3 regions of the Shewanella sp. Arc9-LZ genome follow, and region 1 is predicted to be linked to each of the others. Evidence: predicted binding sites of a transcription regulator. Region 1 holds the regulator's gene; each other region holds the start of a gene.

Region 1 (7,960 bases):
TTAATAGCAATATTCCCCCTCAATATCGGTCACAACAGAACAATTGGTATGCGCTGACGATGCGTGTTCGTAATCTGTATTCTTCAAAAGAGCGTAGCGGTAAAATTGACATCGATTACGAAGACTTAGCTTCAGCAGAATACAAAGGTAAAATTTGTACCCGCAGCGGTAAACACCCTTATAACGTCGCATTAGTGGCGTCGATGATTGCCCATGACGGTGAAGCGAAAACGAAAACCTGGTTAGAAGGGGTAAAAGCTAATTTAGCTCGTAAGCCTCAAGGCAATGATCGTGATCAAGTATTAGCAGTTAAAGAAGGCATGTGTGACATTGCTATCGGTAACAGCTACTACTACGGCAACATGCTGATGGATAAAAATCAGAAAAGCTGGGCTGAAGCGGTTGAAATTAACTTTCCTAATCAACAGAACCGTGGTGCTCATGTAAACGTATCAGGTATGGCATTAGCCAAACATTCACCGCATAAAGATAATGCGATTAAGCTAATGGAATTTCTTACTTCAAACGTTGCACAGAAAATGTATGCTGAAGTTAATATGGAATATCCGGTAAAGGCTGATGTCGAACCGTCTGAATTAGTGGCGTCATGGGGTGATTTTAAAGCCGATAGTTTGCCTATCTATAAGTTGGCTGAATATCATCAAGACGCTGTAAAACTGCTTGATGAAGTGAAATTTGATCTTTAATTGAAGCTTGTTTAAACATTATCAGCGCATTATCGATATGATTGATAGATTGATAGATTGATAGATTTATTGATGGTGCGCTAAGTTAACTCGGTATTATTTATGATTTTAGGTTTAACCAGAAGCTGGTCGCTTGCTGGTTATTTTATTACGGCAATATTAATCTTGCCACTGATTGCCTTAATTGTGCAGTCCACTCTTCCTGATCAAGCTGTATTTAGCCATTTATTCAATACAGTGCTACCGACATACATAGTCAATAGTTTATTGCTCATGTTGTTGGTTGGACTCGGAAGCCTACTTTTAGCGATTCCTGCTGCTTGGTTAATTGCCCGTTGTGACTTTCCCTTTCGCCGTTACTTTCAATGGCTACTCCTTCTCCCGTTAGCGATGCCAGCCTACATTGTGGCTTATGTTTATACCGACATGCTTGATTATGCAGGTCCGGTGCAACGTGTATTGAGGGCTTGGTTTGACTGGCAATCTCCCCACGACTATTACTTTCCCGCGATACGCAGTCTTGGCGGAGCAGCGATAATATTATCGTTAGTATTGTTTCCTTATATTTATTTATTAGCGCGTACTGCGTTTATGGAGCAGTCTTCCAGTTTGTTATACGCATCGCGTGTTATGGGATGTAGTCCGTGGCGCAGTTTTTGGCGTCTTGCGCTGCCAATGGCAAGACCCGCTTTGGCTGTCGGCGTTGCACTTGTGGCAATGGAAACCGCAGCAGACTTTGCCACCGTGAGTTATTTTGCTGTACCGACATTAACCACAGCAGTTTACGACACGTGGCTCGGCTATGGCAGTTTAACCGCGGCAGCAAAGCTGTCAGCCATTATGCTGTTAGTGGTATTTTCTATGATTGGGGTTGAGCGTTTTGCCCGTCGGAAACAACAATTATTTCAAAAACAATCTTCTCTTAATGAAGCTGACAGATATGTGTTGTCACCAAAAATGGCTTGGGTCGCATTAGGCTATTGCGCTGTTTTGTTATTTACAGCCTTTTTATTACCTTTCATTGTGTTGTGTGGATATGCTATCGATTATTTCAATGAAAGTTGGGATGTTCGATTTTGGCAGTATAGCCTAAACAGTTTATATATTGCCGCTATTGTCAGTGGTGTGTGCGTAGTCCTATCATTGATATTAATGTTTGTACGCCGTGTGAGTCCGCGACAAAGTGATCAGCTTCCCGCAAGATTGAGCAGTACTGGTTATGCTTTACCGGGAACGGTGTTGGCGATTGGTGTATTAGTACCTCTGACGCTTATCGACTTTGCGATTAACGATATTTACGATTGGTTTGGCGCCCAAGGCCCAGGTTTATTGCTGACTGGCAGCGTGTTTGCACTGATTTTTGCTTTTTGTGTTCGTTTTATTGCTATATCCATCGGCAGTTTAGAAAACAGTTATAAACGTATTTCCCCTTCTTTAGACATGGCGTGTATTACCTTAGGACGAACGCCTACTCAGCTACTATGGCGAGTACATTTGCCTTTATTACGCAAAGGGATTTTTGCCGGTGCTTTGTTAGTGTTTATTGAAAGCATGAAAGAATTACCCGCAGCGTTATTATTGCGTCCTATAGGATTTGAAAACTTGGCGACTTATGTTTTCCAATTTGTCTCAGATGAAAAACTAGAACATGGCGCATTGGCCGCTATTGTGATTGTGTTAGTTGGGCTTGTACCCTTGATTTATCTTAATCGCTCTTTGGAGCAACAAGGCTAATTATGTCAACCTTAACCATTGAAAATGTTTGCAGCGATTATCACGGTCAAGTGGTGTTGCGCCATTTAGATCTTACCTTGGCGCAAGGTGAAATTGTCGCATTATTAGGCCCCAGTGGCTGCGGCAAGACAACACTGCTGCGCGCGATTGCGGGCTTACAAGCCATTAGCCAAGGTTGCATCAGCATCAATGGGCAAACGCTGAGTGGTGATGGTGTGTTTGTTGCGAGCGAGCAACGTGGTGTGGGAATGATTTTTCAAGACTATGCCTTATTTCCGCACTTAACCGTGGCAGACAATATCTTATTTGGGGTTAACGAACTCAATCGTACTGCGCGGTTAGCTCGATTAGAAGAAATGCTCGAGTTGGTTAAATTAACCGGGTTGGCATCGCGTTACCCGCATGAATTATCAGGCGGTCAACAGCAACGAGTGTCGATTGCACGTGCATTGGCATATCAACCAGAATTATTATTGCTAGATGAACCTTTTTCCAATATCGATGCGCAAGTTCGTAACGATATGATGTTAGAAATTCGCGCCATATTGAAACAACGTAATGTCAGTGCCGTGTTTGTGACTCACAGTAAAGATGAAGCATTTGTGTTTGCAGATAAACTGGCTTTATTTAAGGATGGCGCCATTATTCAGCATGGTAAAGCCGAAACCTTATACAGTGCACCAACTGATCGCTACGTTGCCGACTTTTTAGGCGCAGGTAATTATTTACCTGTTACGGTCACCTCCAGCCATCAAGTGCACTATTCTTTGGGCGATCTTAGCAGCACAGAAGCATTGTCTTTACCTGTTGGCAGCCAAGGGCAATTATTATTGAGACCACAGCAAATTGAGTTACATCCTTGTATCAATGGCCGAGGATGCATTGTCGAAAGGCATTTCCTTGGTACGGTATGTCATTATCAGGTCCAAATTGGCGATGATATTTTGGACGTCAGTAGCCAATCAACGACGATAATGCCCGGTCAACGAGTGGACATAAATATTACAGCGCATCCACTGGTGATTTTTAATTAACTATCAATGCTGTAATTTTAATTGTCCAGCCTGTAGTGAACCTTAGTTCGGGGAAAGTGGTTATCAAATTCCCCTTTGTTTGCTAAAAGTGTTGCTAACAGTACGTTATTAACTTGTAATAACGCTGCTTTAAACACCCCAGCAATAAGATACTTACCTCATGCTTGCAAAATAATGGCTAATTTTACGATGACATAGGCTAAATATCTGATTTAGGGCTTACTTTTTGGCCCTTAACTCTAGTGAGTTCGTTAACAATTGTAATGAATGATCAAGCTGTTATCTGCACGAATATGAATACAATATGTATTACAAACGGGCTAAATGTGAGTACACTTCAAGTAATTTAAATTTGATTAAGTTAATCTAATGATTAGCTTAACTGGTAAGAGATGTTAATCGCCGTCGAATAACATCAAAACGTTAAATTATCACCGTTTAGGCCGACATTTAGTATTAAGATGGATGAAGTTAATATGGGTAACCAAGTTATGCCTCGTGAACAGTTAGGAATTTGCGCAGAAGGGAATTTACACAGTGTGTACTTGATGTTTAATGCCAACGATGGTGTTGAAGATCAGTTACGCCCATCTATTGCTAATGTAGCGCAGTATATTTATGAACTCACGGATCAATATGCCGACAGTGCTTTTAATGGCTTTGTGGGTATTGGGGCTAATTTTTGGGATACCTTTTATCCAGAATCTCGCCCTGCATTATTAAAACCTTTTCCGGCCATGAGTGAAGGTAACCGTGATGCACCTGCAATGGAATATGATCTGTTTATTCATATCCGTTGTGATCGCTATGATATTTTGCATCTTGTCGCCAATGAAATTAACCAAATGTTTGAAGATTTGGTCGAGTTAGTCGATGAGGAACGTGGCTTTCGCTTTATGGACAGTCGTGACTTAACTGGTTTTGTTGATGGTACTGAAAACCCTAAAGGACGCCATCGTCAACAAGTTGCACTTGTCGGTGATGAAGATCAAGAATTTGTCTCTGGTAGTTATGTTCATGTCCAAAAATACATGCATAACTTAAGTAAGTGGCATCGTTTACCGCTTAAAAAACAAGAAGATATTTTTGGTCGTACCAAAGTTGATGATATTGAGTATGAATCAGAAGATAAGCCATTAACCAGCCACACAAAACGAGTTAACTTAAAAGATCCACACGGTAACGCATTAGAAATTTTACGTCAAAGCATGCCATATGGTTCGATTAGAGAACAAGGATTGATGTTTATTTCAGTATGTCGTACACCGGATCACTTCGAACAAATGCTCCGCAGTATGGTGCACGGTGATGGTCACGGGAATCATGATCATTTGATGTTGTTTACTAAAGCGCTGACTGGATCGTCTTTCTTTGTGCCATCATTGGATTTTTTAACTCAATTTGATGATGCGTAAACGCCAGTTTTAGGTAATAAAAAAGCAATGCCATGGCATTGCTTTTTTATTGAAATGGTTTTTTATTCACTATAGTTGAATAAAGATCTAACCGTTTCTAATGTCTCATCAATGGTTTTAATACTTGCTGGACAGATGAAAATAGTATCATCACCGGCAATAGTACCTAATATCCCTTCTGGTTTGCCTATTGAGTCGAGCAAACGGGCGATTAATTGCGCAGCACCAGGGCTAGTTCTTACCACGATCATGGCTTGGTTATGATCGACATCCAATACCAAATTTTTAACTGGGCTACCCGCAGTAGGTACGCCTAGCTCGGCAGGGAGGCAATACACCATCTCTTGCTTAGCGTTGCGAGTGCGTACAGCACCAAATTTGCTGAGCATACGTGATACTTTAGATTGATTAATATTACCGAATCCTTCGGCTTGAAGCGCATTAACAATCTCGCTTTGGCTTCCAAAACGTTCTTCTTTGAGAATCGCTTTAAAAGTGCGTACGAGCTCATCCTGATTTCTTGTCGCTGGCATAGTGATAATTCATCTTATAGTTGTTATTCAAAAATCTAGCACATTTTGAATAGATTGACTTATTAAGTCAAGAAAGAATCAGATTTATTGAATAAAAATTCATTTTTTAATGGAACTTTAAACTGACACTAATAACTAATCCGGCGACTCATTTAAACCATAGGCTTTAGGATAAGGGTAACGATTGTTTTGTCAGTACCAATAGCGTATCACCATTTATAGACAATAGATTGAGTTTTCCTTTAGAGAAATCAACTTGTTCTACCAATGAAATCGCTTGCATCAGTTCAGCTTCTTGGGTGATTAAACTATCGATACAGGCTTTCATAGTCGAACCTGATGGTGCAAGTTGAAGCAAGTGACCTTGTTGGGCGTAACGACCAAAAAATTGATTACAGCTATTATTACCTGTCAGTTCACCGTTTGGAGCAAAAACTAAATTTGCTGGGCTATTATTAATGGTAGGAGTGTCGAGGACGACTTCTACATGCCAAGTACCAATTAATTGTTCATTTGAGACAATTTGAGTGTGGCTTTGACAAGCACTAAGGCCTAAAAATATAACAGTGGCGCCGAGAATATGCTTTATCATGTTGAGAGATTTCCATATACCAAAAAATTGCCGTTATTCTACTACTTGAGTGTGAATAAGAGCGTAAATAATTGTAATGTTTTGGATTAATGAACATTATTTAACGTATTAAAGAGTCGCAAATGATCAAATTAGTTAAAGTGTTACATTTCGTCGGTTTAATCATGTTGTTGGTGGGTGTCGGCTTATATTGGCAAAGTGATATCGGTCAACAAGTCAGTGGGATGTTGGTCATTGCTTCACTCATTGGCGTGGGAACACTAATTATGTCTCCGCTGCCCGTTGCGCTAGTGATAGAATGGGCTAAGAAACAATCTCCCAATTCAGGGTCAAAGGAATAATCATTGTCATTTATTATCCGTAAGGCGTTATTAACCGATGTTGCTGCTATTGTGCAGTTAGAACGAGCCCATGTTGATGATGAGTTGGTAGGTTCAAATAGCCAACTTCATGCTCATTCATTTACCAAAGCAGAGGTGAGCCAGTTGATAAATCAACATTGGTTTATCGTAGCTGAAGAGCAAGGGGTGATCATTGGATATGTGATGGCGGCAAAATGGTCATTTTTTTCCTCGCAACCATTGTACCGACATATTATTCAAAAACTTAAGTTTGCCGATTTAAATGGACAAGCTTTATCGACGACTAACACGTGCCAATATGGACCCGTTTGGATACAAGAATCAAAACGCGGCCAGGGAGTTTTTTCGGCGCTGGTTACCGAATTAAAAAAACAAGTGGCAGATACCTTTCCATTTATGGTGACGTATGTTGCCGCTGACAATGCGCGTTCGTTGGCAGCACATCAACAAAAAGCCGCAATGACAGAGATTGATCAATTTCGTTTTGAACAACGTGATTATTGTTTACTGGCCACAGCTAATATTACGTGATCGTTATACTAAGGGGTGTTGATAAAGTGGTTATTTATGAGGAATATTATGAGTACTAACTTTGAAGCACTCTTTTCACCCTATTTGGATTTAAGATTATCTGCATTTGACAATATGAAGCTAATAGCCGCGGTGTTGACTGATGCGACAGAGTTGTATGAGTGTGTTGAAGCCGATTTACAAAATCCAGATGATCCGCAATTGCAGCAATCGGGGTATTTTGTGCGCTGGCAAGACATGTGGCTATTTTGTGGCGTAACCAATAATTATCAAGCAGCGATTACGCTATTTACCGATGTCGAGCGGATTAACTTAGCGTCTATCAGTGTCAAAGTAGTGCCCGTAATGACAATGCAACAAGTGTCGTTTATGTGTATTGAAAGTTCACATTTCGATCATTGTTAACGAGTTCGATCACCTTGTACTTATGCTGACTTAGTTTGATTACGCTTAAGTCTATTTGGGCTAAATTTATTGGTGTGCAATAGCCTTGAGAGGCTTTAATACGATCTAGATTTTGTCTGAGTTTGGCTCATTGATCTTATTGAGTTAGATTATTAATCTAGATTATTTATCGGGATCATTGAGCTGCATCAACACTAGTGGTCGTTGTTCACTGTGATAGCGACGATACAACTGAGTGATGTCTGCTGGTATCGCTGATAAATCATTTTGACCTATCACGACATTTTGATCTATAACGATAAAGTGCTGCTGTTGATATAAGCCAATTAACCACGGATGAGCAAACAAGAAGCAATTTTTAGCGGTTAATTTGGGCGCGATAAATTTCAATAACTGAGTTGAAAGCTGTTGTCCACGGTAGTCAGGGTGAACCAATAATCCATTGATTAATTGATATTGGCCAATAGGTTTAACTCTTACCGCAGCGATTATTTTTTGCTGGCTTATATCAACTTCATCAGTAGCTGGTGGGCTTAGATGATGAATGACAGCCACAGACTCTTTCTGAGCTAATCGAGCATACGGCATATGTTGACGATAGAATAACTTGATTGCAGACCACTGTTTAATGGCTGGCAAGTTAATGG
Region 2 (7,960 bases), 310 kb from region 1:
TCGTCTCTAATATTTATGCCGCCTTGTTAAATAAATAACAAGCCGTTTATCTCGAACAAATTTCAGCCACTAAAGTTCAACAAGCCCTAGTAATGTTGAAAAAACTTTGCGTTAGTACACATATTTCTTCACTTCTATTGATCTAAATCACAAATAAACTATCACATGTAAGCAAATTTTCTATAGACTACCCCCCTTATATACTAAGTCATTTGGGCAACCACATCCTCCGTGAAAGCACGCCGTCAAACTCAAAAATTATTGTTCGCTATTTTTGCCTGGTGTGTAGCAATGGCTTCTTTCGTTTTTTTTCGCTACTCACAATCATCGCAACTGCCTGAATGGGCTGTTGGCAATGCCGATCTCGCCACGCTTGCCATAATGATGGGTGTTGTATTTGGCGGCTTGCATTGGATGTCCAATCTCATTGCAGATTTTAGCGCCATCAGCCGTTTACCTTATTTATTTTCAGTGGTGTTTAAAGGATTGTTTTTGCTCCTTGGGGCAACAACCTTGGCGTATGTGACACAATTTTTAAACATGTGGGCCATAGAGAACCACATGGTGACATTACGACAAATGCTCACAGTGCAGATTATTTATAGCCCATCGTTTCAGGCATTAGTGGTTTATCTTGTTGTGGTAAGGGTCAGCTTAGCTTTTATCGAACAAATGTCGCTGTTGGTTGGCCCTAAAGTCTTGCTCAATATAGGCCTTGGCAAATACCACAAACCACGTTACGAGCAACAATTATTCTTATTTATCGATATGGTCTCATCAACAGCTCATGCAGAAACCTTAGGTGATTATCGCTTTAGCCGCCTAATTCAAGATAGCTTTAGCATGTTAGCGGACACAGTAACCGATAATGAAGCTGAAATTTATCGTTACATGGGTGATGCCGTACTTATCCACTGGCCATTAGAGCAAGGTATTAAACAAGACCGTTGTATGAATATCTATTTCGAATTTTGCCAGCAATTGCAGTGGCAAAGGCAATATTTTGAACAGCAATATGGTTTTGTGCCAAAATTTAAAGCTGCGGCGCATTGTGGCCAAGTTGTAGCTGCGGTAGTCGGCGTACATAAGCAAGAGATTAGTTTTTTCAGTGATGTATTAAATACCTTGGCACGGCTACAAGACCAATGTAATCCGCTCGGTCAACGAATGTTGCTGTCTGGAGATGTGGTACATCGACTTGAGCAACAAAATAGTCAATATGATCTGACTGATTTAGGCCCCATCATGCTTAAAGGTAAAAAACATCCGACTGAAGTGTATGGTGTTGCCCCAAGAAAATTGACCAACGCCTAAAACTGAGGTTAATTGAGTTTAGTTAAGCTCAATTTCAATCATAAACATGCCTGAAACGCACAGTGCTATGCGACAGATAACAAAAAGGCTATTGACGCTTCAATAGCCTTATTAACGACACAAATCGCACCTTTGATATTACTAACCTGAAATAAACCATTTTATCGATTCATCCCATCTCTCATTTATCCCAAGTTGCGGTTAACCTGGTAACGATTGTGCTAGCAGCTTTTGTTGAATCGCTAAGCCTAAGGTTCTAAACGTTGAAATACGGCTGGTAGTTTTACGCCAAACTAAGCCAATATCACGATAAGGAGCTTCACCCGGCGGATCCATTGCAACAAGATCAGTATCAGTTAAAATACCGGTATCAATGGCCATTTGGGGTAAAAATGTGGTGCCTAGTTTACTGTTTACCATCTGCACCAAGGTATGCAAACTGGTTGCAGCAAATGGATTGATTTTGGCACTATCACCCAATTGGCATGCTGTTATCGCGTGACCGGTAATGCAATGTTCAGCTTGGAGTAAAAAGATGCTTTCGTCTGGCATTTTTTGATAGTCAATGGGTTGCAAAAATTGTTGCGATACCTCTTTATGCATCACCATTTTAAACGGATCGATGCCGACTTTCATACTATGAAAACCACTGGTGTCGACAGGTAACGCTAATATTAATAAATCCAACTCACCTTTTGCTAAGGCATCTAATAGACGCTCGGTCGTGTCTTCTTTTAATAACAAACTGAGTTTGGGGTAGTCTTGCTGGCATAACTTAACGACTCGGCTAAGTAAGAAAGGCGCGATAGTGGGAATACAGCCTAAACGAATTTCTCCGGTCATCGGTTCGCCTTGATTTTTCACTAATTCAACTAAGTCATCAACATTAGTTAAAATATTTCGAGCACGCTCAACCACTTCTTCACCGATAGCGGTAAACATAAATGATTTATGATCACGTTCAATCAACTGATAACCCAGTTGTTCTTCAAGGTTTTGGATACCACTAGATAAAGTCGATTGACTCACAAAGCACATCTTAGCAGCACGATTAAAATTTTGCTCTTGATGTAAATGAACCAAATAATAAAGGTTCTTGAGGCTAGGAAGATTTTTCATATAAACGATTACCCTTATCCATATTAATTCAAATAATGAATTAATTTAGCCAAAATAACAAGACACTGATGGTCAATATTGAACAAACGGCCATAAAAAATGCCTCTTCAATAAAGAGGCATTTCAACAAACCGATTGTAGGCACTAATGTAGATGTTAATCTAAACTGATTATGCTGCCTACTCTACTCGTAATTACGCTTTCGCTTCTAAGTAAACTTTCAGTTGTTGTAAATCTTGTGCAGCATGCGCAACGATTTCAGCAAGCCATACTTTATGTTCTGTTTCCCATTTAGCTTCTTCACCGTGTTGTAGTAACTGTGAAAATTGCTGAATGCGTTTAAGGCCAACAGATCCTGCTGCACCTTTAAATTTATGAGCTTCTGCACATAACGTTTCTTTATCATTTGCATCGCCAGCTTTCACTAGGCTACTGACATACTCAGGCATTAACTGCTCGAATAACACTACGCTTTTCAATAACGTTCCAGCACCAATGGCACTGATATATTGCTCAAGCGTATTGAGATCCAATATTGAGTCTAACTGCGTTGTGGCCATAAAGGCACCTCTATCAAAATCTAACTCTATAAAATTACAAATATGATACCGAGTAAAATACCCTATGCAAGGCTTGCCAATATTTAGCCGCTATTTAATGGTAAAAAATCACATTTTTACAACATAACTACTCAACTGGTATTACCAATGTTTAAAAAACACTCACTTTGGTAATGTTTCGTCCAATTTATAACTAATAATAGCGATTAGTCTGATACATCTTCACAAAACCTAGCGCTATCTTTACTTTGTCCATATTCAGCAGAGACATAATATATCTGCCTAAATACACCACACTAGGCCGTTTTACTTTGGCTAAACATTAATGCACTGCCTTGGCCACCGTATTCTTTAAGCTCATCCACAATGGCTACTAGTCCGTCCCATCTAAATGCGCACCAATCAGGGGCGAGTAACATTGGTTTTTTGGCATAGGCGGTTACGCGGTGAAAGATAATCTCTTTTGGGGTGTGGCGGATAAGTTTTGCCGCCTCATAGGCATACTCTTCAAGACTCATTAGCGGCATAGGATGATAGCGCCATTGTTTCGCCATAATACTGCCTTCTACAATATGCAAAGGGTGCAGTTTTAGTCCGTCAACACCAATTCCTAATACGGTTTGTAAACTATTAAAATAGTCAGCAGATGTTTCACCCGGCAGCCCTAATATTAGATGGGTACACACCTTAATACCTTTAGCGCGAGCCTTTTTAACTGTCTGACGATACTCACACAATTGGTGACCACGATTAATCCGTTTTAACGTGTGATTATTGGCCGTTTGTAGGCCAAGTTCCAACCACACCTCAATACCTCTTTGTTGATACTCAACGAGTAAATCAAGTACTTCATCGGGTACACAGTCAGGACGAGTGCCTATATGAAGCCCGACAATATCGGCATCTTCAAGTGCTTGATCATACTTTTGCTTTAGCACTTTATACTCGTCGTAAGTACTGGTATAAGCTTGAAAATAAGCGATGTATTTAGCGGTAAGAATAGAATTAACATCCGCAGAGGTAGTACATTTTTTTGCAGATTGGGCGCGTACTTTACCTTCGGTTAACTGCATCGCAATCGGCTGTTCTCTACCTTGTTCGCCACTAAATGAAACAACATTACAAAAAGTACAACCGCCCACCCCTAACGTGCCATCTCGATTGGGACAGGTAAATTGGCCATCAATAGTTAATTTTTTTACTCTTTGGCCATATAAATGTTTGCAATGTGCCCCAAACGTATTAACGTAATCATCTAAACCCACAACTTACTCTCATCATCATTCCAAAGTTCGCCAGTGTAGTCAGACGGTAAACATCTGTCTTGGTGCTAAATCAATAAATGCTCTATCAATTCAAGCGCTCGTTAAAGTTGTGCACAAACTCAAAAAACGTTTAAAACAATTTAAGTAATTTATACATCACCTAAAATGAATATTTAGTCATTTAGAATAATTTTTTACCCAAAGACTGTATTTGAAATAAAATTCACTATTTTTATTTCAAAAATAATTCCCTGCTGTTGTTACAAAAAGGTAAACAATTGTTTGAATGTTTTCTAAAATTCTTTTTATTCAGAACGTTATAGGTGATATATCACAGTTTACGTTAACGTAAGGTTGGTGGCTTATAACGATTTTTTAGTAATAATATTTCAGTTTGTTGCATTTTTTTGGTTTGACCTTTATTCATTCTCAGTTTAATTTGAATGGTTCGGGTGCATATCTATGGATATTCTTCAAATTTACCCCGAGTCGTATCAAGTAGAGGTTTAGGGGGTTTTTTGTATGAGCTTGTATCATCCCAGTTTTGAGCGTGACAATTGCGGATTTGGTTTGATTGCACAAATGGACGGCGACGCGAGTCACCGCATTGTGCGTACCGCGATTCATGGTCTCGATCGAATGAAGCATCGTGGTGGTATTGCAGCTGACGGACGCACAGGTGATGGCTGTGGTTTATTAATGCAAATGCCTACAGATTTTTTTGAAGCTATTGCGGCAGAAAACGATTGGCATTTAAGCCGAAAGTTTGCCGTAGGTATGCTATTTCTCAGCCAAGATGAGCAACGCGCTGATGAAGCGAAGTTTATCTTAGAAAAAGAACTACAACGAGAAACACTCAGTGTCGCTGGCTGGCGTAAAGTACCGATTAATCCGGATGTCTTGGGGGAGATTGGCCGGGAAAGCTTGCCACAAATTTATCAAGTATTGATCAACGCGCCGGTAGGCTGGCGGGAAAAAGATCTTGAGCGTCGCCTATATATGGCTCGTCGCCGTCTTGAACAACAGATCACCGATGACAAAGACTTTTATGTCGCCAGCCTTTCTGGACAAGTCATTGTCTATAAAGGCTTAATGATGCCAGCAGATCTGCCATCATTTTATACCGACCTAGCAGATATTCGTTTGAAAAGTGCGATTTGCTTATTCCACCAGCGCTTTTCAACTAACACATCGCCAAAGTGGCCATTAGCTCAACCGTTTCGATACCTCGCTCATAACGGCGAAATCAATACCATTACCGGTAACCGCCAATGGGCAAGAGCGCGCGCCTATAAGTTTAATTCGCCTTTACTACCAGATTTACAACAAGCCGCCCCTTTTGTTAACGAAACAGGTTCAGACTCGTCTTCTTTAGACAATATGCTTGAAATGTTGTTATCTGGAGGGATGGATTTATATCGAGCCATGCGCTTGCTTATTCCACCTGCATGGCAATCAAATCCTGAAATGGATGACGAGTTAAAAGCCTTTTATGATTTTAACTCAATGCACATGGAGCCGTGGGACGGCCCTGCAGGCATTGTAATGACCAATGGTCGCCATGCTGCCTGTGCGGTAGATCGTAACGGTCTACGCCCTTCTCGTTACGTTATAACCAAGGATCGTATCCTCACCTTAGCGTCTGAAGTCGGTATTTGGGATTATTCCGCCGATGAAGTGATTGAAAAAGGCCGCGTTGGGCCCGGTGAGTTACTAGTACTCGATACCTTGAATGGTCGTTTGTATCATTCATTTGAAATTGATAATGACTTAAAGCGTCGTCATCCTTACAAAGAGTGGATGGCTAAAAACAGTCAGACATTGATCCCTGCTGAGGATATGGCTCCAACCAAACAAGGTTCAAGTGGTTTTGATAGTAAAACATTACTGCAATATCAAAAACAGTTTGGTTTTACCCGTGAAGAATTAGAACAAGTTATTTGGGTACTTGCGAGCAAAGGTGAAGAAGCCATTGGTTCAATGGGTGATGATACGCCTATGGCAGTATTGTCGAAAAAGTCGCGTTCACTATACGACTATTTCCGTCAAAAATTTGCTCAGGTAACCAACCCGCCTATTGATCCATTACGTGAAAAACACGTGATGTCGTTAGCCACTTGCGTCGGTCGCGAGCAAAATCTATTTAGCGAAACCACCGGTAATGCTTACCGAGTGATGTTCAATTCACCGATTTTGTTATTCAGTGATTTTAATCAGTTACTGGGATTAGACAGCACTAACTATCGCGCCAACACAGTTGATTTAAACTATGATGCCAATGAAACACTAGAGCAGGCTATTCGCCGTATTACCGACGAAGCTGAACGCTTAGCTCGCAGCGGCACAACATTGTTAGTATTGTCTGACCGTGCAGTAGCGAAAAGTGCTCAAGTTATCCCTGCCGCTATGGCTGTGGGTTCTGTGCAAACTCGATTAGTCGATAAAAGCCTACGTTGCGACACTAACATTATTGTTGAAACCGCTTCAGCACGCGATCCGCATCATTTTGCGGTATTAATTGGTTTTGGTGCCACGGCTATCTACCCTTACCTCGCCTATGAATCTATTTCAGCGATGGCAAAACTGCATCAAGTCGATGATGTAACCCATTTAATGCTTAACTTCCGTTACGGCATTGAAAAAGGCTTACGTAAAATCATGTCTAAAATGGGCATTAGTACCGTAGGTTCATATCGTTGTAGCCAACAATTTGAAGCTGTGGGTTTAGCCAGTGATGTGATTGAGTTATGTTTTAAAGGCGTGATAAGCCGTATTGAAGGTGTCAGTTTTAACCATATTGCCGATGACCAGAAAATACTCCATACCGCCGCCTATCGAGCCCATGTACCGTTACCACAAGGTGGTTTATTAAAGTACGTTGAAGGTGGTGAATATCACTGCTTTAATCCAGACGTAGTGAATACCTTACAAGCATCATTAAAAGACAAAAACTATGCTGAGTACAAAAAGTTTACTCACTTAGTTGATGATCGCCCAGTGGCCACTTTACGTGATTTAATTGGTATTAAAGGTCAACTTAACACCATTGAAATAGACACGGTAGAAGGCGCTGAAAAGCTTTACTCTCGCTTTGATAGCGCAGCCATGAGTATCGGTGCATTAAGCCCTGAAGCTCATGAAGCGTTAGCGGTTGCGATGAACCGTCTTGGTGGACGCTCAAACTCAGGTGAAGGTGGCGAAGATGCACGTCGTTTCAATAGCGAACGTAACTCGGCCATCAAACAAATTGCATCGGGTCGCTTTGGCGTGACCGCGCATTACTTAGTTAACGCTGATGTGCTGCAAATTAAAGTAGCTCAAGGTGCAAAACCGGGTGAAGGTGGGCAATTACCTGGCCATAAAGTTAGCGTTGAAATCGCAGGACTTCGTCATGCTCGTCCAGGTGTGACCTTGATTTCACCGCCGCCACACCACGATATTTACTCAATTGAAGATTTAGCTCAGCTGATTTTCGATTTAAAACAAATCAATCCAAAAGCCTTAGTGTCGGTCAAGCTAGTATCAGAACCCGGTGTTGGCACCATTGCAACCGGTGTTGCAAAAGCCTATGCCGATATGATCACCATATCAGGTTACGACGGTGGCACTGGCGCAAGCCCTATCACCTCGGTGAAATACGCCGGTTCTCCTTGGGAGCTTGGTTTAGCGGAAGTGCATCAGTCGTTAGTAGAAAATGGTTTA
Region 3 (7,960 bases), 620 kb from region 1:
ACTGGGATCACTTTTGTCATCTTTAATAATTTTCGTTTTTTCACCTGTTTCTAGATTGATTTCATAAATCCCTAAGGTTTCGCCTTTTACCCGAGCCGCTGCATAAATACTGTTTTTATTTTCGGCAAAAGATATTGGGTAGAAATCATCCAAATTGAGTTTGAGGTTATCGGTGTTAAGCCATTCGCGGTCTTGACGATAAAATACTTTTGTTATGTTGTTTTCATCTTCGCCTGCAACAAAGCGTACTTCACCATCGTGATCGGTTAAAAATCGAGAGTAACCTATAGGCGAAGTGGTGACTTTTCTGCGGAACCCTTTGTATAAATCTACACGGTATACAGTCTGTGATAATTCATAGTTTAAAGAATTAGACTCATTCCATGGGATTGCATTGACGAGCATATAGCGGTCGTCATCGGGAAGGGGATCTAAAATAAATGCCGTTGCTCTTATGGGGGTATTTTTCTTCAGATGTGAACCAGTTTGTTGCTCGCCGCTATTAAAACCAAAAAGGTAAGTTGCTCTTGAGCCATCGGCATTAACAGCCATTAGCTCACCATAATACAGCGGTACGTCACTCCAACCTTTTAAATATTCTTTTTGCAGTACGATTCTTTCATTATTGACCCAAGCGTAATTACCAACTTGGGCATTGCCAGGGAAAAATATCGCGTGATGTATTTGTTTTGTTTTTGCATTTAATATTAGTAGCTTGTCTTTACCATTATGTTTGGTTATTGCACTAATATAGTCGCCTGTTGGAGATATTTTTACATTACTAAATTCAGCCCCTCGGCTAAATAGTCGTGCAGTAGAAAGGCTTTCTGCTGCAAATGCATGGGTGAATAGGCCACCACAGACAAGTAACATAATGGTTAGGTATTTGGTGAAAATCATGAGACATCCTTGTTTAATCGTTCGTTCTTACTTCGTTTTTATGTGGTATAAATATTCGATCTGATACGGTTTAAGGGTAAAGGAAGAGTCAGTAGCATTGGCAGCAAAAGGACCGAACTAGCATCCTTTATTGATGCGATATTAACTTCTTAACAATTGCTGTTGAATAAACGTCCACTGTTCATCAAAGTGTTGTGTTGGCTTTTGTTTAAACTCACTGCGGACAAATTGTGAAATACGTCCTTCTGCAAAGGCTAGCAACAAGTTAGCTAAAATAGCTTCATCGATATTAAAGCCTACGCCTTCACGCAAGGTTTTTTCACGTAGAATTTGTTTGATGTGTGTTTCTATTTTGGCAAATAATACGTCAATTCTACTGCGTAAACGCTCGTTTTCACCTAGCAAGGCATCGCCATTAAGCACCCTTGAGATGCCTGGGTTACGTTCAGAAAATACTAATAGCAGGTGTAGTACCAACTGGCAGCGGGTCATGGTGTCTTTTTCTTCGTCCATGATGATGTTTAAGCGTGATAAAATCGCATCTTCAATAAATTCGATTAAGCCTTCGAACATCCGCGCTTTACTGGGGAAGTGTCTATACAGAGCAGCTTCTGACACGCCCACTTCGGCTGCGAGCTTTGCTGTTGTTATACGTTGACCTGGGCTGGTTTCGAGCATTTGTGCTAAGCATTGTAAAATATGCTCACGACGATTTATTTTAGGGCTTTCAGCCATTATCTGTTCCTTGGCTCAGTGACTACTTGAAAAGGTTATTTGGTGCCTGAATGACCAAAACCGCCTTCTCCACGATCTGAGCTATTAAACTCATCCACTACGGTAAACGTTGCCTGTACAACGGGTACAAACATCAATTGGGCTAATCGATCGCCAATTTCGAGAGTAAATGGTTTATCACTTCTGTTCCAACATGACACCATTAACTGTCCTTGGTAATCGGAGTCAATTAAGCCGACTAGATTACCCAAAACAATGCCATGTTTATGGCCCATGCCTGAGCGCGGTAAAATCACAGCGGCAAGGCCTGGGTCTGCCACATGAATGGCGATACCTGTTGGAATCAATACAGTTTGACTTGGCTCAATGACCATTACTGTGTCGATCATGGCACGTAAATCCATGCCTGCGCTACCGGGTGTCGCATAAGCTGGCAATGGGAATTCACTGCCTATACGTGAGTCGATAATTTTTAGTTCAATGGGTGTTTTCATGATTTTTTTAATTGTTTTTCTATCAATGTAAGTAATTGGCGCGCCAGTGTCAGCTTGTCTGTTGCGGGCAGTTGTTGGCTGCCGTCTTGCCAAAATACCTGTAGTGCATTGCTATCGGCATTAAAGCCTAAGCCTTGAATAGAAACATCATTGGCGGCAATCATATCAAGCTTTTTGCGTTGAAGTTTGCCACGGGCGTATTGCTCTACATCGTTGGTTTCTGCTGCAAAGCCTACAGTAAATGGACGAGGAGTGTGCTGAGCTACCGTGGCTAAGATATCAGGATTCCGCACTAGCGCAAGTTGCATTTGTTCAGCCGATTTTTTTATTTTTTGATCCGCAACGTCAGCAATCCGATAATCAGCTACTGCGGCGCAACCAATAAAAATATCATGTTGTTCAACCTGTTCCATCACAGCATCAAGCATTTGTTGTGCTGAACCCACATCAATGCGTATAACACCTGCTGGGGTGGCTAGATTAACCGGACCTGAGACTAATGTGACGGTTGCGCCCATTTCCGCAGCTGCTTGGGCTATAGAGAAACCCATTTTTCCTGAGCTGTGGTTGGAGATATAGCGCACTGGGTCAATCGCTTCACGCGTTGGCCCTGCGGTAATGAGTAACTGATGACCTTGTAATATCTTGGGGCCAAAAAATTGTATCAGTTGTTCTGCCATAACCACGGGTTCTTGCATTCTGCCAGGGCCGACTTCACCGCATGCTTGATTACCTGAGGCGGGTTGCCAAATGGTAAAGCCTTTACGGGCTAAATTAGCCATGTTTTCTTGGGTCGCAATATTTTGGTACATTTGCTGGTTCATTGCAGGGCAAACAATGACGGGGGCGCTGGTCGCTAAACAGGTGGTTGTTAACAAGTCATCTGCCATGCCGGCATTAATACGTGCCACTAAATTTGCCGTAGCAGGTGCAAGCAATACAACATCAGCCCAACGAGCGAGTTCGATATGACCCATAGCCGCCTCTGCTGCGGGATCGAGCAAATCTGAGGCTACTGGATGGCCTGAGAGCGCTTGTATGGTTAATGGGGTGATAAACTCCATCGCGCTCTGAGTCATGATGACACGCACGTCTGCGCCACGCTCTTTTAATCGGCGGATCAAGTCTGCACTTTTATATGCGGCAATACCGCCACCAATTCCGAGTAATACTTTTTTATTTGTCAGCATGATGCACATTATCCGACTCAAACCTAATTGCGGCTAACAATATCACAAACCTATGACAATTTGCGCAGATCCAATCTCAAAAATATCGACCATACTGTGTAATCAATTCGAACTCTATTTTTGAAAAAGACAACAATTCGTTATTGGTACTGTGCTTGCTGATTCTGTGTTGTTTTTGTTATTCAGAGTCGACTTAATGCGTTTAATGGCATCGCCACATTGAATATAAGGGACATTCATGGGAATTAAAGATTGGCCACAAGGAGAAGGACCGCGAGAAAAATTATTGCTCAAAGGTGCAGGGCATCTTTCGGATGCAGAATTGCTTGCGGTGATATTACGTAATGGTCTGGCAGGGCAAAATGCGGTCGATTTAGCCCGAAACATGATTAATCAGTTTGGTGGTTTGCGCAGTTTACTGAGCGCACCTAAAAGCCAAGTATGTAAATTAGCCGGTGTTGGGCCGGTAAAATATGCTCAATTACAGGCTGCAGCGGAAATTTCTAAGCGAATTGCCCATGAAAACCTACAAAGAGGGCAGATTTTGACAAATCCTGATTTAACTCGGGACTATTTAATGAGACAATTGGCAGACCGATCCTATGAAGTGTTCGCCTTACTATTGTTGGATACCCAACATAGAGTCATTCAATTTGTAGAATTATTTCGTGGCACCATCGATTCTGCTTCTGTTTATCCTCGCGAGGTTGTAAGCCTTGTTTTGGAGAAAAAAGCGGCAGCGGTAATCGTGTGTCACAATCACCCGTCTGGCATTGCAGAGCCAAGTCAGGCTGATCGGCGAATAACTGAGCGAATAAAAAATGCATTGGCAACCATAGATGTTTCTTTGTTAGATCATATGGTTGTAGGTGATCAGGAGATAGTCTCCTTTGCCGAGCGTGGGTGGATTGTATAAACACTGCTTGATCTTCTATGGTCAATCGTGTATAAAATGCGCCCTCTTTGTGCCTCGGGCGACGGCCATACGAGGCACATTAATGCTCGAGCGTTAAAAATTTGTTTTGGAGAAGATTGACATGTCAAGAGTATGCCAAGTAACTGGCAAGAAGCCAATGGTTGGTAACAACCGTTCGCACGCAAAAAATTCGACTCGTCGTCGTTTTTTACCTAACCTACAAAACCACCGTTTTTGGTTAGAAGAAGAAAAGCGTTTCGTGCAATTACGTGTATCTACTAAAGGTATCCGTATTATCGACAAGAAAGGTATTGAAGTGATTGTTAAAGAACTTCGTGCCCGTGGCGAGAAGGTATAATAGAAAATGGCTAAATCTAAAGGTAATCGTGAGAAGATCAAATTAGTATCTAGTGCTAAAACTGGTCACTTCTACACTACTGAAAAGAACAAGCGTAACATGCCTGAAAAAATGGAAATCAAGAAATTTGATCCAGTCATTCGTCAGCACGTTATGTACAAAGAAGCTAAAATCAAGTAATTGATTTTTGATTCTTAAAAAAGCCCCTTAATTGGGGCTTTTTTTATGCCTGTTTGAAAATAGTCTATACTGAATCGAACAATAATCAGCTGAGTAAACACCGTTAGTCAGGTTCTGAATTTAGTCTATACAGCAGTTGTTTATGTCACGAGGTACATGGCTAATGTCATTGGATTTTATTGAGCCATTTCCGCATGGTGATATCGCCATTATGTTGAAATATTGCTATACAGATGTGATGCAAATATCATAATTAAATGCGTAAAGTATTATTAACGGCTAAAACAAGCTAACTTTTTGGCTGTAATGATTTTTTCATAATAAATTGAGACACTGTGTTTTACTTAAAGTGAAATAAAATGCTTTAAAAGTGAATTAAAATGCAATACCATTCTTTTTTGATACAGCAAACCGTCATGTGGCATTTATTGTCATCGTCATTAATGAACATCAAACCTATACCGAGGTGAATTTGCCCGTGAGAACCACTGAATTAGTTGATGGATTTCGTCATTCTGCACCCTATGTTAATGCTCATAGAGGTAAAACTTTTGTCGTTATGTTGGGTGGTGAAGCATTAGCGCACCCACAATTCCGCGGTATTTTAAATGATGTGGCTTTGTTGCATTCACTTGGGATTGAGGTGGTATTAGTTTATGGAGCAAGACCACAGATTGACGCAGGTTTAAAGGCGGCTGGAATTGAACCGGCATATCATAATGGTATTCGTATTACCGATGATGAAACCCTGAAGATTATCAAGCAGGTTGCTGGGGCGACTCAATTTGATATTACTGCTAGGTTGTCGATGAGCTTAGGCAATACGCCAATGCAAAATGCGCAAATAAACCTTGTGAGTGGTAATTTTGTTATTGCACAACCATTAGGTGTAGATGACGGTGTCGATTTTTGTTTAAGTGGCAAGGTGCGCCGTATTGATGCGCAAGGCTTACGTCGTCAATTAGATAATAACGGTATTGTATTAATGGGGCCAATTGCCGCTTCTGTTACAGGTGAAAGCTTTAACCTGACCGCTGAAGAAGTTGCGACCCAAGTAGCGATTAAGTTAAAGGCCGATAAGATTATTGGTTTTAGTGATACCAACGGTCTTATCGGTAAAAATGGTGAAGTGATTGCCGAGCTGATGCCGGACGATATTGAAGAAATGCTCAAGACGATGGCTGTAGATGACCATACTTCAGTTGGCACCGTTGCATTCTTAAAAGCCAGTATTGAAGCATGCCGCCGAGGTGTACCTCGTTGCCACTTAGTCAGTTATTTAGAAGATGGTGCGTTACTGCAAGAGTTGTTTTCACGCGAAGGGATTGGTACTCAAATTGTTACCCAAAGCGCCGAACGTTTACGTAGGGCGACTATTAGCGACATAGGCGGTATCTTAAACCTTATTCGCCCATTGGAAGAGCAAGGCATTTTGGTGCGTCGCTCACGCGAGCAACTCGAGATGGAAATTGAACAGTTTATGCTGGTTGAGCGCGACAACTTAGTGATTGGTTGTGCAGCTTTGTATCCGTTTGAAGAAGACAATGCGGGTGAGTTTGCGTGTTTAGTGGTTCATCCTGATTATCGCGATGCTGATCGTGGTAGCATTTTGCTTAATAACATTATTGGCCAAGCTCGCGTGCGGGGTTATTCACGTCTATTTGCGTTAACGACCCGTAGTATCCATTGGTTTTTAGAGCATGGCTTTAATATTGTTGATGTTGAAGAACTGCCTAATAAGAAAAAACAGCTGTATAACTACCAGCGTCGTTCAAAAATTCTTGCGTTAGATTTGTAGAAGTAACAAGGCCGTTAACACATAAAAAAGCCGGATGAGTATAAAATCATTCGGCTTTTTTGTGGGTGAAGCATCAGTGCTTTGAGTGACTTCATTTTCCCATTGTAGAGCTTATTATGCTGACGCTTTGGCTAAGGCGTTACGTCGTTGACGTTGCAATATCATGTCGCCAACAAAGATAACTAACGCGCCCCAAATAAATCCAAAGGTAATGCCTTTTTCTATATCAAACGGTTCATTAAACAGTTTTACCGCCAAGATGAACATGATACTTGGGCCAATATATTGGAAAAAACCTAAAATCGAAAATGGAATTCTGACAGCGGAACCAGCAAAACACAGTAACGGAATCGTTGTGACAATACCCGCAGCGACTAGGAGTAAATTGAGGTCGAGAGTGTTGGTTAGCATGCTCGTTGTCGAACTGTCTAAGGTGATGAATAGATAACCCAGAGCGATAGGTAACAAGATTGCTGTTTCGACTAATAAACCTGATTTTGCGTCAATATTAACTTTTTTGCGCAGTAAACCATAAAACCCAAAGCTGGCTGCCAAGGCTAATGATAAAAGCGGAATAGAGCCAAAAGAGATCAACTGCACTAGTACCCCTATACTGGCCAACGCCACTGCAACCCATTGCAATTTTCGCAAGCGCTCACCCAGAAATACCATTCCTAATAAGACGTTAAACAACGGGTTGATAAAATAGCCTAGGCTAGCATCGAGCATGTGGTCGTTGTTGACTGCCCAAATAAAAATCAGCCAATTAGCGGCAATTAATATTGAGGTGATCAGCAATATTAATAATTGCTTGGGCTGTTTTAAAATCAAACGTAAACGGCTAAATCCACCAATAAATTGCATCAAAATAACCATGAATATAAATGACCAAATGACACGGTGCATTAATATTTCGGTGGCAGGCACATGATGTAATAACTTGAAATAAAGCGGGGCAATACCCCAGATGGTGTAGGCGCAAATGGCGAGAAGCACCCCTTTACGATATTCTAAATCAGGCATAGTAAGTCAACAGTGGGGAGAACTAAAAGAGAGGGCGATTGTAGGTCGCCCCCTAGAATGACACAAGTGCTTAAGCGATTTCTTTTATCGCTAGAGTGTCAGTTATATATTGCGATAATGACCGTTTAGCCCACCATATATGTGCCAGTCCCAAATGCGATGTGAACACCTTGTTCATTGTGTAATTCCATCCGGCAAACGGATACACGATTACCAGAGCGAATAACCGTGCCAGTGCCAGTGAAGATTTCACCCCGACCGGGACGTAAAAAGTCTACCCGCATATCAATAGTGCCTAAGGTGGTTAAGCGTTGTTGTAATTCTTCAAGAGTCCAATCTTCTCTACTGGCAACTAGCCCGGCAAAT

The links. The regulator ArgR, encoded in region 1, controls arginine synthesis, uptake and breakdown. The targets are predictions, from matches to a motif close to ANTGAATANNTATTCANT.
Region 2: the regulator ArgR is predicted to act here: its motif matches at 4,710-4,727, upstream of gltB (glutamate synthase large subunit).
Region 3: the regulator ArgR is predicted to act here: its motif matches at 5,143-5,160, upstream of argA (amino-acid N-acetyltransferase).

The regions. Positions count from the first base shown of each region.
Region 1 covers NZ_CP048031.1:3,995,199-4,003,158, reverse strand. Annotated here, with positions in the region: gene GUY17_RS17145 (Fe(3+) ABC transporter substrate-binding protein) at 1-707, shown strand, start outside; gene GUY17_RS17140 (iron ABC transporter permease) at 810-2,441, shown strand; gene GUY17_RS17135 (ABC transporter ATP-binding protein) at 2,441-3,475, shown strand; gene GUY17_RS17130 (Dyp-type peroxidase) at 3,952-4,890, shown strand; gene argR (transcriptional regulator ArgR) at 4,953-5,423, opposite strand; gene GUY17_RS17120 (META domain-containing protein) at 5,590-6,015, opposite strand; gene GUY17_RS17115 (hypothetical protein) at 6,138-6,356, shown strand; gene GUY17_RS17110 (GNAT family N-acetyltransferase) at 6,360-6,908, shown strand; gene GUY17_RS17105 (hypothetical protein) at 6,957-7,313, shown strand; gene GUY17_RS17100 (GNAT family N-acetyltransferase) at 7,476-7,960, opposite strand, start outside.
Region 2 covers NZ_CP048031.1:3,681,610-3,689,569, forward strand. Annotated here, with positions in the region: gene GUY17_RS15760 (adenylate/guanylate cyclase domain-containing protein) at 292-1,314, shown strand; gene oxyR (hydrogen peroxide-inducible genes transcriptional activator OxyR) at 1,516-2,433, opposite strand; gene GUY17_RS15770 (Hpt domain-containing protein) at 2,628-2,993, opposite strand; gene GUY17_RS15775 (TIGR01212 family radical SAM protein) at 3,290-4,258, opposite strand; gene gltB (glutamate synthase large subunit) at 4,781-7,960, shown strand, end outside.
Region 3 covers NZ_CP048031.1:4,617,911-4,625,870, reverse strand. Annotated here, with positions in the region: gene GUY17_RS19850 (S9 family peptidase) at 1-873, opposite strand, end outside; gene slmA (nucleoid occlusion factor SlmA) at 1,042-1,635, opposite strand; gene dut (dUTP diphosphatase) at 1,671-2,129, opposite strand; gene coaBC (bifunctional phosphopantothenoylcysteine decarboxylase/phosphopantothenate--cysteine ligase CoaBC) at 2,126-3,322, opposite strand; gene radC (DNA repair protein RadC) at 3,558-4,235, shown strand; gene rpmB (50S ribosomal protein L28) at 4,357-4,593, shown strand; gene rpmG (50S ribosomal protein L33) at 4,600-4,773, shown strand; gene argA (amino-acid N-acetyltransferase) at 5,252-6,571, shown strand; gene rarD (EamA family transporter RarD) at 6,686-7,594, opposite strand; gene GUY17_RS19805 (thioesterase family protein) at 7,720-7,960, opposite strand, start outside.